One region of the Streptomyces sp. NPDC056883 genome, then DNA from elsewhere that is predicted to be linked to it. Evidence: riboswitches for the same ligand, from Rfam matches in the RefSeq annotation. Region 1 holds a riboswitch; the other holds the start of a gene.

Region 1 (5,527 bases):
CGCGGCGACGAGCACCTGGGAAGCCATGCGGCGAACCTAGCCCGCCTCGCCTCCGGTCAAACGTCAGCGCCTGCGCGTCCGCCGGACCGAGAGGAAGACCACACCGCCGAGTGCCGTGAGCGTGGCGGCCGCCGTGCCCATCAGCCACAGCTGCCGGCCGTCAGAGCCGGTGGTGGCCAGGTTCCCGCCCGGAGAGCCCGGAGAGCCCGGGGAGCCCGGAGAGTCGTTTCCCGGGTCCGCCGGGTCCACGGGGTCCACAGGAGGCACCGGCAGCGGTCGCGGCTGCTGTGTGGTGGACGGCGTGGGCGACGGGACGGTGGGCGAGGGGGATGAGGAAGGAGTCGCCGACGCGGATGCCGACGGGGACGGGGACGCCGAGGTCGACGGCGACGGGGACGCCGAGGTGCTCGGCGAGGGTGACGGGGACGTGGACGCCGAAGTAGACGGGGACGGGGACGGCGACGCCGAAGTCGACGGGGACGGCGACGGGTCCGGGGGTGTGATCACCGGCGGGGCCGGTGCGCACGCCGGGTCCTTCGAGCCGTTCTCGCAGTTCGTGCGGCCGCTCTCCGCGACCACGTGGTTCGTCAGCTTGCCGTCGCCGGTCAGGGGGTCGTTGACCTTCACCTTGTAGGTGATCGTCGCCGTCTTCCCCTGCGGGACGTCGCCCGTCCAGGACAGCTTCGGCGCCGTGTACGAGGCCGTACCGAGGTCCGCGGTCACCACCCCGTCGAAGGCCGCGTCGTCCAGCAGCTCCGTCAGGTCGTCCGTCAGCTTGGCGTTCGGGTAATCCAGGCTGCTGATGTTCTTCGCGGTGATCGTGTAGGTCACCGTGTCACCGGGCGCGACCGACTTCGCGGGCGAGGCCGTCTTCTTCACCTCCAGGTCCGGCACCGGCACGGCCAGCGCGAACTGCGAGATGACGTACGTGTCCCCGCGCGTGCGGAACGTCAGGTCGGCGGAGGTGGCGCCGGCCGGCAGCGCCGTCGCCGGGACGGCGAAGGACTTCGCGTCGATGCTGAGGTTGTTGACGTGCTGCGGTTCCAGCGAGCCGTCGGCCGAGCTGGTGAAGAAGTTGTCGGTCGCCCCGTTCACGGGGTTGGTGATGTTCGCGCCGTTCACGCGGAACTGGTCGCCCTTGGTGTTCCAGTCGCCTTCGTACGCCGTCGCGCTGGCCCGGACCGGGCCGTCGCCGGTGCGGTAGAAGCCCTTGACCTTGACCGTGGTGTCGGGGTCGGCCGAGCGCTGGAGCACGTGGCCGCCGTAGACGTAGACGTTGCGCCGCTCGGGCGCGTGCTCGTTCGGGCCGGGGTACGCGTACACGACCGTCAGGGACCAGCCGGCGACGCAGCCGCGCCCCTGTGGGGCCCAGATGTTGCCGACGGCGACGGTCACCGGGGAGCCGGTGGTCACGTCGGCGAAGGCGGCGGTGACGTCGGACTCGCCCGTGTAGTAGTGCGGGCCGCCCGTCTGCGCCGGGTCCTCGACCATGTCGGACAGGGTCACCGGGCGGTCGGCGCCCGTGCCGACCTTGAGGACGGGGCGGGTGGTCAGCGGATCGCCGGGCGCGGGAACCGCGTCCGCGCCGGAGACGTCGCACCGCTTGATGAGGTGGGAGCCGAGCTTGTACGTGCCGTTGTTGCCGCCCCAGAAGAGCCGCGCGTACGCCACTTCCGCGCCCGGGGGCACGGTGAGCCGGGCGCTGCTGGAGGCGCCCGTGTTGGTGCCGGTTCCGAGTCCGGCGGCGTCGACCGGGCGGGCGACGAAGTCGTTGTTGTTCTTCGTGCCCCCGCCCCGCTGGACCTCGGCGCACTCGGCGGCCTCGGCGGGTGGTGTCTGGGGGCAGTCCATCACCGTGTTGCCGAGCGTGACGAAGTCCCCGTAGAGCGCCTCGTCGTACCGCTTCTCGAAGGGGGAGACCACCTCCGCGGATGCGGGCCCGCTCAGCGAGCCGATCAGCAGGGCGGCGCCGCCGGCCGCCGCGAGGGCGGTTCCCCATACATGTCTGAAACGTATAAACCCCATGAAAGGGAAATTAGACCTAAAGGGACATAATTCTCGGCTACGCCACGCGACGGTGCGCGTACTCCTCGATGTCCCGCATCGGCGGCCGCTCCTCGGTGTCCACGGCGTAGGTGTGCGGTACGAAGCCCTCCGGGCCGCGCTCGAACTGCGTCAGCTCGGGGCGTACGAGGTGCCCGCGCGAGAGCCGCACCTGGGCCGTGCGGTAGATCGCGGCGGCCATCCGGCCCAGGGCCTGCCCGTCCTGGTGCCGGTGCAGCCGTACGCCCACGTCCACCTGGGCCAGCGCGTCCAGCCCGGCCGTGTGCAGGGCGTCCACCAGCAGGCCCAGCTCGACCCCGTAGCCGACGGGGAACGGCAGCCGTTCCAGCAGCTCGCGGCGGACGGCGTACTCGCCGCCGAGCGGCTGGACGAAGCCGGCCAGCTGCGGCCAGTGGAGGTTGAGCAGGGGGCGGGCCACCAGCTCCGTGACCCGGCCGCCCTGGCCGTGGGCCTTGGTGGAGGGGAGACCGGTCGGGTCGCTGAATTCGGCGCCGAGCGGCCGGTCGTACATCGCCTTGACGAACCGCACGTCGGGATCGGTCAGCAGCGGGCCGACGATCCCCGAGACGAAGGTGGCCGAGAAATCGCGCAGGTCGGCGTCCACGAAGCAGACGATGTCACCGGTGGTGGCCAGCAGCGAGCGCCACAGCACCTCGCCCTTGCCGGGCACCGCCGGGATCCGCGGCAGGACCTCGTCGCGGTGCACCACCCGGGCCCCGGCCTTGGCCGCGACCTCCGCGGTGCGGTCGGTGGAGCCCGAGTCGATTACGACTAGTTCGTCGACCAGGGGCACCGGCAGGCCCTCGATCAGATCGCGCCGGATCACCTCGACGATCCGGCCGACCGTCGCCTCCTCGTTCAGCGCCGGCAACACCACGCTCACCGTGGTCCCCGCTGCCCGCTTGGCGGAAAGCAGCTGGCCGAGCGGTCGGTCGGCGGCGGACCAGGAGCGGTCTGCCAACCAGCGCTCCACCTCTTCCAGCACCTTCAGCACTCCCTGGTTCTTCACTGGTCGTTCACTGGTTTGGCCCGAAATGTGATCCATCTCGCGGTTCGGACGGCTGTCTCAACCACCCGGGCCTTCGGTTACAGTCTTGAACAACGCGATGGTCCACCGCATGCCGGGGGGCCCGCGTACAAACGCACCGGCGCGCCACAGAGCGCGTGTGCCGGTGCCATACCGCTCATCCAGAGGGGCAGAGGGACACGGCCCGTTGAAGCCCCGGCAACCCTCCAGTCGGTTCTCGCGATCGCGCATTCCAGCGCCGCCAGCGAGGTCCCCGGCTAGGGAAGGTGCCAATTCCGTCTCATGGCGAAGTGCGCCATGGGGAAGATGAGGAGAAAGGGCCTCGCCATCATGGCTGCACAGTCTGTCGCAACCTCTGCCGAAACCGTCGAAACCGCTGTCGTTGAAACCAGCACAGCCGGCACCTCTGTCGATCTCGGTCCCGCCACCGGCCTTTCCTGTCGTGAGTGCGGTACCCGCTTCGAGCTCGGCCCGATCTTCGCCTGCGCCGAGTGCTTCGGACCGCTCGAAGTCGCCTACGAGCTGCCCCTGGGCGACCCGGAAGCCCTGCGCGCCGCCATCGAGGCCGGCCCGAACAACATCTGGCGCTACGCGCCGCTGCTGCCCGTCCCGGCGGACGTGGCCTCCAAGCCGAGCCTGAACCCCGGCTTCACCAAGCTCGTGGACGCGGCCAACCTGGCCAAGGAGTTCGGCGTCACCGGCAAGCTGTACGTCAAGGACGACTCCGGCAACCCGACGCACTCCTTCAAGGACCGCGTCGTGGCCATCGCCGTCGAGGCCGCCCGCGCCTTCGGCTTCACCACCCTCTCCTGCTCCTCCACCGGCAACCTGGCCGGCGCCGTCGGCGCCGCGGCCGCCCGCGCCGGCTTCCGCTCCTGCGTGTTCATCCCGCACGACCTGGAGCAGGGCAAGGTCGTCATGGCCGGTGTCTACGGTGGCGACCTGGTCGGCATCGAGGGCAACTACGACGACGTCAACCGCTTCTGCTCCGAGCTCATCGGCGACCCGCTGGGCGAGGGCTGGGGCTTCGTCAACGTCAACCTGCGCCCGTACTACGGCGAGGGTTCCAAGACCCTGGCGTACGAGATCTGCGAGCAGCTCGGCTGGCAGCTGCCCGACCAGATCGTCATCCCGATCGCGTCCGGCTCGCAGCTCACGAAGATCGACAAGGGTCTGCAGGAGCTGATCAAGCTCGGCCTCGTCGAGGACAAGCCGTACAAGATCTTCGGCGCCCAGGCCGAGGGCTGCTCGCCCGTCTCGACCGCCTTCAAGGCCGGTCACGAGGTGGTCCGCCCGCAGAAGCCGAACACCATCGCCAAGTCGCTGGCCATCGGCAACCCGGCGGACGGCCCGTACGTCCTGGACATCGCGCGCCGCACCGGCGGCTTCGTCGAGGACGTCAACGACGAGCAGGTCGTCGAGGCCATCAAGATCCTCGCCCAGACCGAGGGCATCTTCGCCGAGACCGCGGGCGGCGTGACCGTCGGCGTGACGAAGAAGCTCATCGAGGACGGGCACCTCGACCCCACGCTGACCACCGTGATCCTGAACACCGGTGACGGCCTCAAGACCCTGGAGGCGGTGGCCGAAGGTGGTGGCCAGACCGCCACCATCCGGCCCAGCCTGGACGCGTTCCGCGCCGCCAACCTGGCCTGATCTCTCTCCCTGCACACCGGAAAGGCAGTAGCGCCATGAGCGTCAACGTCCGCATCCCCACCATCCTGCGCACCTACACCGGCGGCCAGGCCGAGGTCTCCGCCGAGGGCGCGACCCTCGAAGAGGTCATCCAGTCCCTGGAGGCCAGCCACCCCGGCATCGCCGCGCGCGTCCTGGACGACCAGGGCAAGCTGCGCCGCTTCGTCAACGTCTACGTGAACGACGACGACGTGCGCTTCGAGGGCGGGCTGCAGACGTCCACTCCGGACGGCGCCGGCGTCTCGATCATCCCCGCCGTCGCGGGCGGCTGCTGAGCCTTCGCGGGACTTCGTGGGCCTTCTCGGGCCTTCGGGAGACTTCGTAGGGCTTCGTGAGACCTCGTAGAAACTGAATTGCCCCCTCCGTTACCAAACGGAGGGGGCAATTCTGCTTGGTTGGGCGCGGTAGAGTTGGGGAAGTCCCCTCCGCTGTTCTTGCCCGCCGCATATGAGCGGGTCGCGTGAGGGTTGACATTGAGTCAACATGCAAGTGCGCTATGGGTCGTTGGCGGCGTTTGTCCGGCCCGAGTTGCCCTGGAATATTCCTGGTTTTCACCCTATTTCAATCTTTTGCCGTGTCCAGAATTCTCGTCGGAATGACCTGTTGCAGACAGCAGCCGTGCGGATACATTCAGCCCCGGTCGAGGCGTTCCGGCGCAAGTTCTGACCCGGGACCGCGAAGTGCGGTCCCGCGCAAGGGCCAGTAATAGGGGAGTTAGGCATGGCTCAGGGCACCGTCAAG
Region 2 (5,527 bases), on a different contig from region 1:
TCCTCGGACCAGACCCTGGTCGGGGCCTCCGGGGCGATCTCCGCGGTCCTGGGAGCCTTCCTGTACCTGTTCCCCAGGGCACGGGTGACGAGCCTGTTCCCGTTCCTGTTCTTCCTGCCGCTGCGCTTCCCGGCGTGGATCGTTCTGATGTTCTGGTTCGGCCTCCAGTGGCTGGCGGCGCACCGCGCGGCGAGCGGCCCCGGAGTCGCCTATCTGGCCCACGTGGTGGGCTTTTCGGTGGGCTTCCTCTACGCATGGGCCCGCTACCGGGGTGGGACTAGAGTGGGTCGACCAGTGACAGTAGGCGAGGGAGACAGCCAACCGTGATCACCGCACTCGTGCTCATCAAGACCAGCGTGGACCGGATCCCCGAGATCGCCGAGGCCATCGCCGCGCTGGACAGCGTCAGCGAGGTCTACTCGGTCACGGGCACCTACGACCTCATCGCGATGGTCCGCGTGTCCCGGCACGAGGACCTGGCCGACATCATTCCCGGCCGCATCAGCAAGATCCCGGGCGTGGAGGCGACGGACACGCACGTGGCGTTCCGCACGTACTCCCAGCACGACCTGGAAGCGGCCTTCGCGATCGGCCTCGACGCGTAGGGTCTGGCCGGCCGGGGAACGCCGGCAGGGCCCGGGCCACCGTTCCCGGGCTCCAGCCCGCACCGAGCCCGGGCGCGCCGATCCAGCCGTCCGGCGTTCGAGGACCAGGTCAGGGCGGAGCCCTGGGAACGGTGGAAGGGCGGGTAGGGGACAGCCCCCGCAGGGCAGCCGGCCCCCGCGGTCCCCATCCATGTGGCCGCGTACGCCCGTGCCCCGCGGCCGAGTCGTTCATCCAGTCGGATGGCGCACTTGCCCAGGAGCCTCGGCCGACGGACTCCAGTGGACGTCGCCGTCGCCCCGTACCCCTTGAACGGTTCGCAGTCGGCAGCGCAGACGAGGGCGTGAGCCTGCGCGGTGGGTTGGCGCTTCGCCCACCAGGGCGGGGACCGCCGGTATCGGGTCCCAGTAGGTCATGCCCCGCAGCCTGTCAGACGGCCGGGACGCAGCGGCCCTCTTCGGTGCGGTACTGCCACTTGGCGCCGTCCGTGACGAGCTCCTTGACGGCGCGGACGAAGCGGTCCACGTGCTCGTCGGGGGTGCCGGCTCCGAAGCTGACGCGGATCGCGTTCAGGGACCGCTCGCCCGGGGCCGCCTCGGGGGCTCCGCACTCGCCCTGGGCCTGCGGCTCGCTGCCGAGGAGGGTGCGGAGCAGCGGGTGGGCGCAGAACAGGCCGTCGCGGACGCCGATGCCGTACTCGGCGGAGAGCGCGGCGGCGAAGTGCGAGCTGTTCCAGCCGTCGACGACGAAGGAGATGACGCCCACGCGCGGGGCGTCGTCGCCGAAGAGGGACAGGATGCGGACCGCCGGGACCTCGGCGAGGCCTTCGCGAACCTTGGCGATGAGGTGCTGCTCGCGGGCGACGAGGTTCTCGAAGCCGGCCTCGTTCAGGGCCTTGCAGGCGGAGGCGATGGAGTAGACGCCGATGACGTTCGGGGAGCCGGCCTCGTGGCGGGCGGCGGTGGTGTGCCACTCGACGTCCACGCCGCCGTCCTCGCGGCGGGCGACCTTGCGGGAGGCACCGCCGCCGGCGAGGTACGGGTCCGCCTCCTGCAGCCAGTCCGCGCGGCCGGCGAGCACGCCCGAGCCGAAGGGCGCGTAGAGCTTGTGTCCCGAGAAGGCGACCCAGTCCACGTCGAGGTCCTGGACCGAGACGGGGTGGTGCGGGGCCAGCTGGGCGGCGTCCAGGACGATGCGGGCGCCGTGGGCGTGCGCGGCGGCGGCGAGCTCCTTGACGGGCCACAGCTCGCCGGTGACGTTGGAGGCTCCGGTGACGCAGACCAGCGCCGGGCCGTAGGGGTCACGGTCGGCCAGGGCCCGCTCCAGGGTGGCGACGGCCTCGTCCGGGGTGCGGGGGGCGTTGAGGTAGGTGACCTGAGCGTTCGTCCACGGGAGCAGCGAGGCGTGGTGCTCGGTCTCGAAGACGAAGACCTGGCAGTCGGCCGGGATCACGGCGGCGAGCAGGTTGAGGGAGTCGGTGGCGGACCGGGTGAAGATCACCTGGTCGGAGGGCCGGCAGTCGAGGAACTCGGCGACCGTGACCCGGCTCTGCTCGAACAGGTCGGTGGAGAGCTGCGAGAGGTAGCCGGCGCCGCGGTGGACGCTGCCGTAGTACGGGGCGTACGCGGCGACGTCGTCCCAGACCCGCTGCAGTGCCGGGGCGCTGGCCGCGTAGTCGAGGGCGGCGTAGGTGACCTCGCCGCCGGTGACGAGCGGGACGGTGACGTCACGGCCGAGGACCGGCAGCGGCTCGACACAGGCGGGGTCGACGGCGGCAGCAGCAGAGGTGGTGGCGGCGGCGTTCAGGGTTGCGGACATGGCTGTATCTCCCGGCAGGCAGGTCTGAATGGCTTCGGTGTGCCCGTACGCGGATACGGCGCTGCGGCCGTTCGGGGTACGGGAGTGCCCCGGAACGCGGATCGGCCTGCGTACGCAGATGTGCTGCGGGTACGCGGAAGTGACCCTGTTCCGAGGGGTGAAGAAGGGGCGGAGTCGCCCTATCGCATTCGCTTGCTCACGGAAAACGCTCCTCAGAAGACCAGGACCCCTGGTGTTCGAGGGATCCGCGCTTGCCGTAGACCTCACTGCCTACGACCTGGTCATCACCCGGGGCACCCCGCCACGGAAGGAGGGTTGCCGGACAGCAAGCCGGGGCCTAAACGCTGTCACTCGTGACCTGAGGAGCATCCTGCCACACGATCTTCCGAACGCAAGACCCCGGTCCACATGGCGGACCGGGGTCGTTGTCTGATCTTGGCCGGATCCCGTCGGATTAGGCGTTGCTCGCCGCCGCCCAGCGGGCCAGCGCGGCCCGGGCCGCGCCCGAGTCTACCGACTCCGCCGCCCGGACGACACCGGCGGCGAGCTGCTCCTCCAGGGTGCCCGTACCCGGGTCCAGCGCGACCAGGGCCGCCGCCGAGTTCAGGAGCACCGCGTCGCGGACCGGGCCGGTCTCGCCGGCCAGCAGGCGGCGGGCCACGTCCGCGTTGAACGAGGCGTCCGCGCCCGCCAGGGCGGAGACCGGAACCAGCGGGATGCCGATGTCGCGCGGGTCGAAGCCCTGCTCCCTGACCTCGCCGTCGCGGACCCACCAGACCCGGGAGGTCGCCGTGGTGGTGAGCTCGTCGAGCCCGTCGTCACCGCGGAAGACCAGGGCCGAGGAGCCCCGCTCCGCCAGGACGCCCGCGACGATCGGGGCCACCCGCGCGTCGGCCACGCCGGTGGCCTGCGCCCGGACCCGTGCCGGGTTGGTCAGCGGGCCGAGGAAGTTGAAGGTGGTCCGGATGCCGAGCTCGCGGCGGGCCGCCGCCACGTGCCGCAGCGCGGGGTGGAACTTGACCGCGAAGCAGAAGGTGATCCCGGCTTCCTCGGCCACCTCAACGACCCGTGCGGGGGTGAGGTCGAGGTTGACGCCCAGCTTCTCCAGGACGTCCGAGGAGCCGCTCGCGGAGGACGAGGCCCGGTTGCCGTGCTTGACGACCTTGGCGCCCGTACCGGCCACCACGATCGCCGACATCGTGGAGATGTTGACCGTCTTGGCCCCGTCGCCCCCGGTCCCGACGATGTCCACCGTCCGGCCCGGCACCTCGATGAGGTTGGCGTGTTCGTACATGGCGCGGACCAGGCCGTTGATCTCGGAGACGGTCTCTCCCTTGGCCCGCAGCGCGACCGCGAAGCCGGCGATCTGGGCGTCGGTGGCCTCCCCGCGCATGATCCGGTCCATGGCCCAGGCCGTGTCGTCGGCGTCGAGGTCACGGCCGGTCAGCAGGGCCTCCAGAACGCCCGGCCAGCCGCGGGCCGCCGCGCTGTCGCCGCCTGCCGGGGTCACCAGGTTCATGGTCCGCTCCTGCTGCTCATCGAGGATTCCACGTCGAATGGGAAGGGCTTCAGCCTATCCAGCCCCGGGGACGGCAAAGAGCCCCGTCCAGACACTGGACGGGGCTCTCGCCGTGGCGACACCAGGACTGACCGAAATCAGTCCCTCAAGCAGTCATGCGTGGTGCGTACTGCGTGAAGCGTGTGATGCGTGTGAAGCCGTGATGCGGGAGATCAGTGGTGGCCGTGGCCGCTCTGGATCTCCTTGTACTCCTCGACCGTGGGCTTCGGGATCTGGTTGTTCTCCGCGTAGTAGCCCTTGCTGAGCTTGACGCGGAGCTTCTCCAGCGGGTTCACCTTGCGCACGACACCGTTCTCGTCGACCGTGGGGCCGATCTCGGCGGGCTTGTACTGGTCGTACGAGGTGAGCGTGTGCAGCTTGCCCTGCGAGAGCGGCTCGTGGACCTCCACGAACTCACCGTGCGGCAGGCGCTTGATGATGCCGGTCTCTCGACCGTGCAGCACCTTGTCCCGGTCCCGGCGCTGGAGGCCGAGGCAGATCCGCTTGGTGATGATGAAGGCGATGACCGGGCCGACGAAGAACCCGATGCGCGCGAACCAGGTGATCGAGTTGATCGACAGGTGGAAGTACTGCGCGAACATGTCGTTTCCACCGGCGATCAGCAGGATGACGTACCACGTCAGCCATGCCACGCCGAAGCCCGTACGGGTCGGAGCGTTGCGCGGGCGGTCCAGGATGTGGTGCTCGCGCTTGTCCCCGGTGACCCAGGACTCGATGAACGGGTAGACCGCGATCACGACCAGCACCAGCGGGAAGATGACCAGCGGGATGAACACGCCCAGGACGAGGGTGTGGCCCCACAGGTTGATCTCCCAGCCGGGCATGGCACGGATCAGGCCCTCGGAGAAGCCCATGTACCAGTCGGGCTGCGCACCGGTGGACACGTGGTCCGGACGGTACGGGCCGAGCGCCCAGATCGGGTTGATCGAGGCGATGCCCGCGATCAGCGCGATGACGCCGAAGACCAGGAAGAAGAAGCCTCCGGCCTTGGCCATGTAGACCGGGAGCAGCGGCATGCCGACGACGTTCTTCTCGGTCTTGCCGGGGCCCGCGAACTGGGTGTGCTTGTGGTAGAAGACCAGGATCAGGTGGGCCACCAGCAGGCCCATCATGATGCCGGGCAGCAGCAGGATGTGGACCGAGTAGAACCGGGCCACGAACTCGCCGCCGGGGAACTCTCCGCCGAAGAGGAAGAACGACAGGTACGTGCCCACGATCGGCACGGAGAGCATGGCGCCCTCCATGAAGCGGACACCGGTGCCCGAGAGCAGGTCGTCCGGCAGGGAGTAACCGGTGAAACCGGTGAACATGCCGAGGACCAGCAGCAGGAAGCCGAAGACCCAGTTGACCTCGCGCGGCTTGCGGAAGGCGCCGGTGAAGAAGACGCGCATCATGTGCACGAGCATCGCGGCGATGAAGATCAGCGCCGACCAGTGGTGGATCTGCCGGATGAGCAGACCGCCACGGACGTCGAAGCTGATTTCCAGGGTCGACTTGAAGGCCTCCGACATCGCCACACCCTGCATG

What was found. Region 1 has a riboswitch for S-adenosylmethionine ahead of thrC (threonine synthase). Riboswitches for the same ligand answer to the same signal wherever they lie in the genome.
Region 2: linked by a shared signal. The riboswitch ahead of ACFRU2_RS14535 (aminotransferase class V-fold PLP-dependent enzyme) and the one ahead of thrC (threonine synthase) in region 1 are both predicted to bind S-adenosylmethionine.

What each region holds. Positions count from the first base shown of each region.
Region 1 is NZ_JBHUBS010000021.1:32,108-37,634, reverse strand. It holds gene ACFRU2_RS35055 (trehalose-6-phosphate synthase) at 1-27, opposite strand, end outside; gene ACFRU2_RS35050 (isopeptide-forming domain-containing fimbrial protein) at 64-2,025, opposite strand; gene ACFRU2_RS35045 (glucosyl-3-phosphoglycerate synthase) at 2,063-3,049, opposite strand; SAM riboswitch class I at 3,246-3,404, shown strand; gene thrC (threonine synthase) at 3,398-4,747, shown strand; gene ACFRU2_RS35035 (ubiquitin-like small modifier protein 1) at 4,783-5,061, shown strand; gene ACFRU2_RS35030 (cold-shock protein) at 5,507-5,527, shown strand, end outside.
Region 2 is NZ_JBHUBS010000004.1:582,620-588,146, reverse strand. It holds gene ACFRU2_RS14545 (rhomboid family intramembrane serine protease) at 1-327, shown strand, start outside; gene ACFRU2_RS14540 (Lrp/AsnC family transcriptional regulator) at 324-605, shown strand; gene ACFRU2_RS14535 (aminotransferase class V-fold PLP-dependent enzyme) at 1,033-2,421, opposite strand; SAM riboswitch class IV at 2,664-2,780, opposite strand; gene trpD (anthranilate phosphoribosyltransferase) at 2,876-3,940, opposite strand; gene ACFRU2_RS14525 (cytochrome bc complex cytochrome b subunit) at 4,153-5,527, opposite strand, start outside.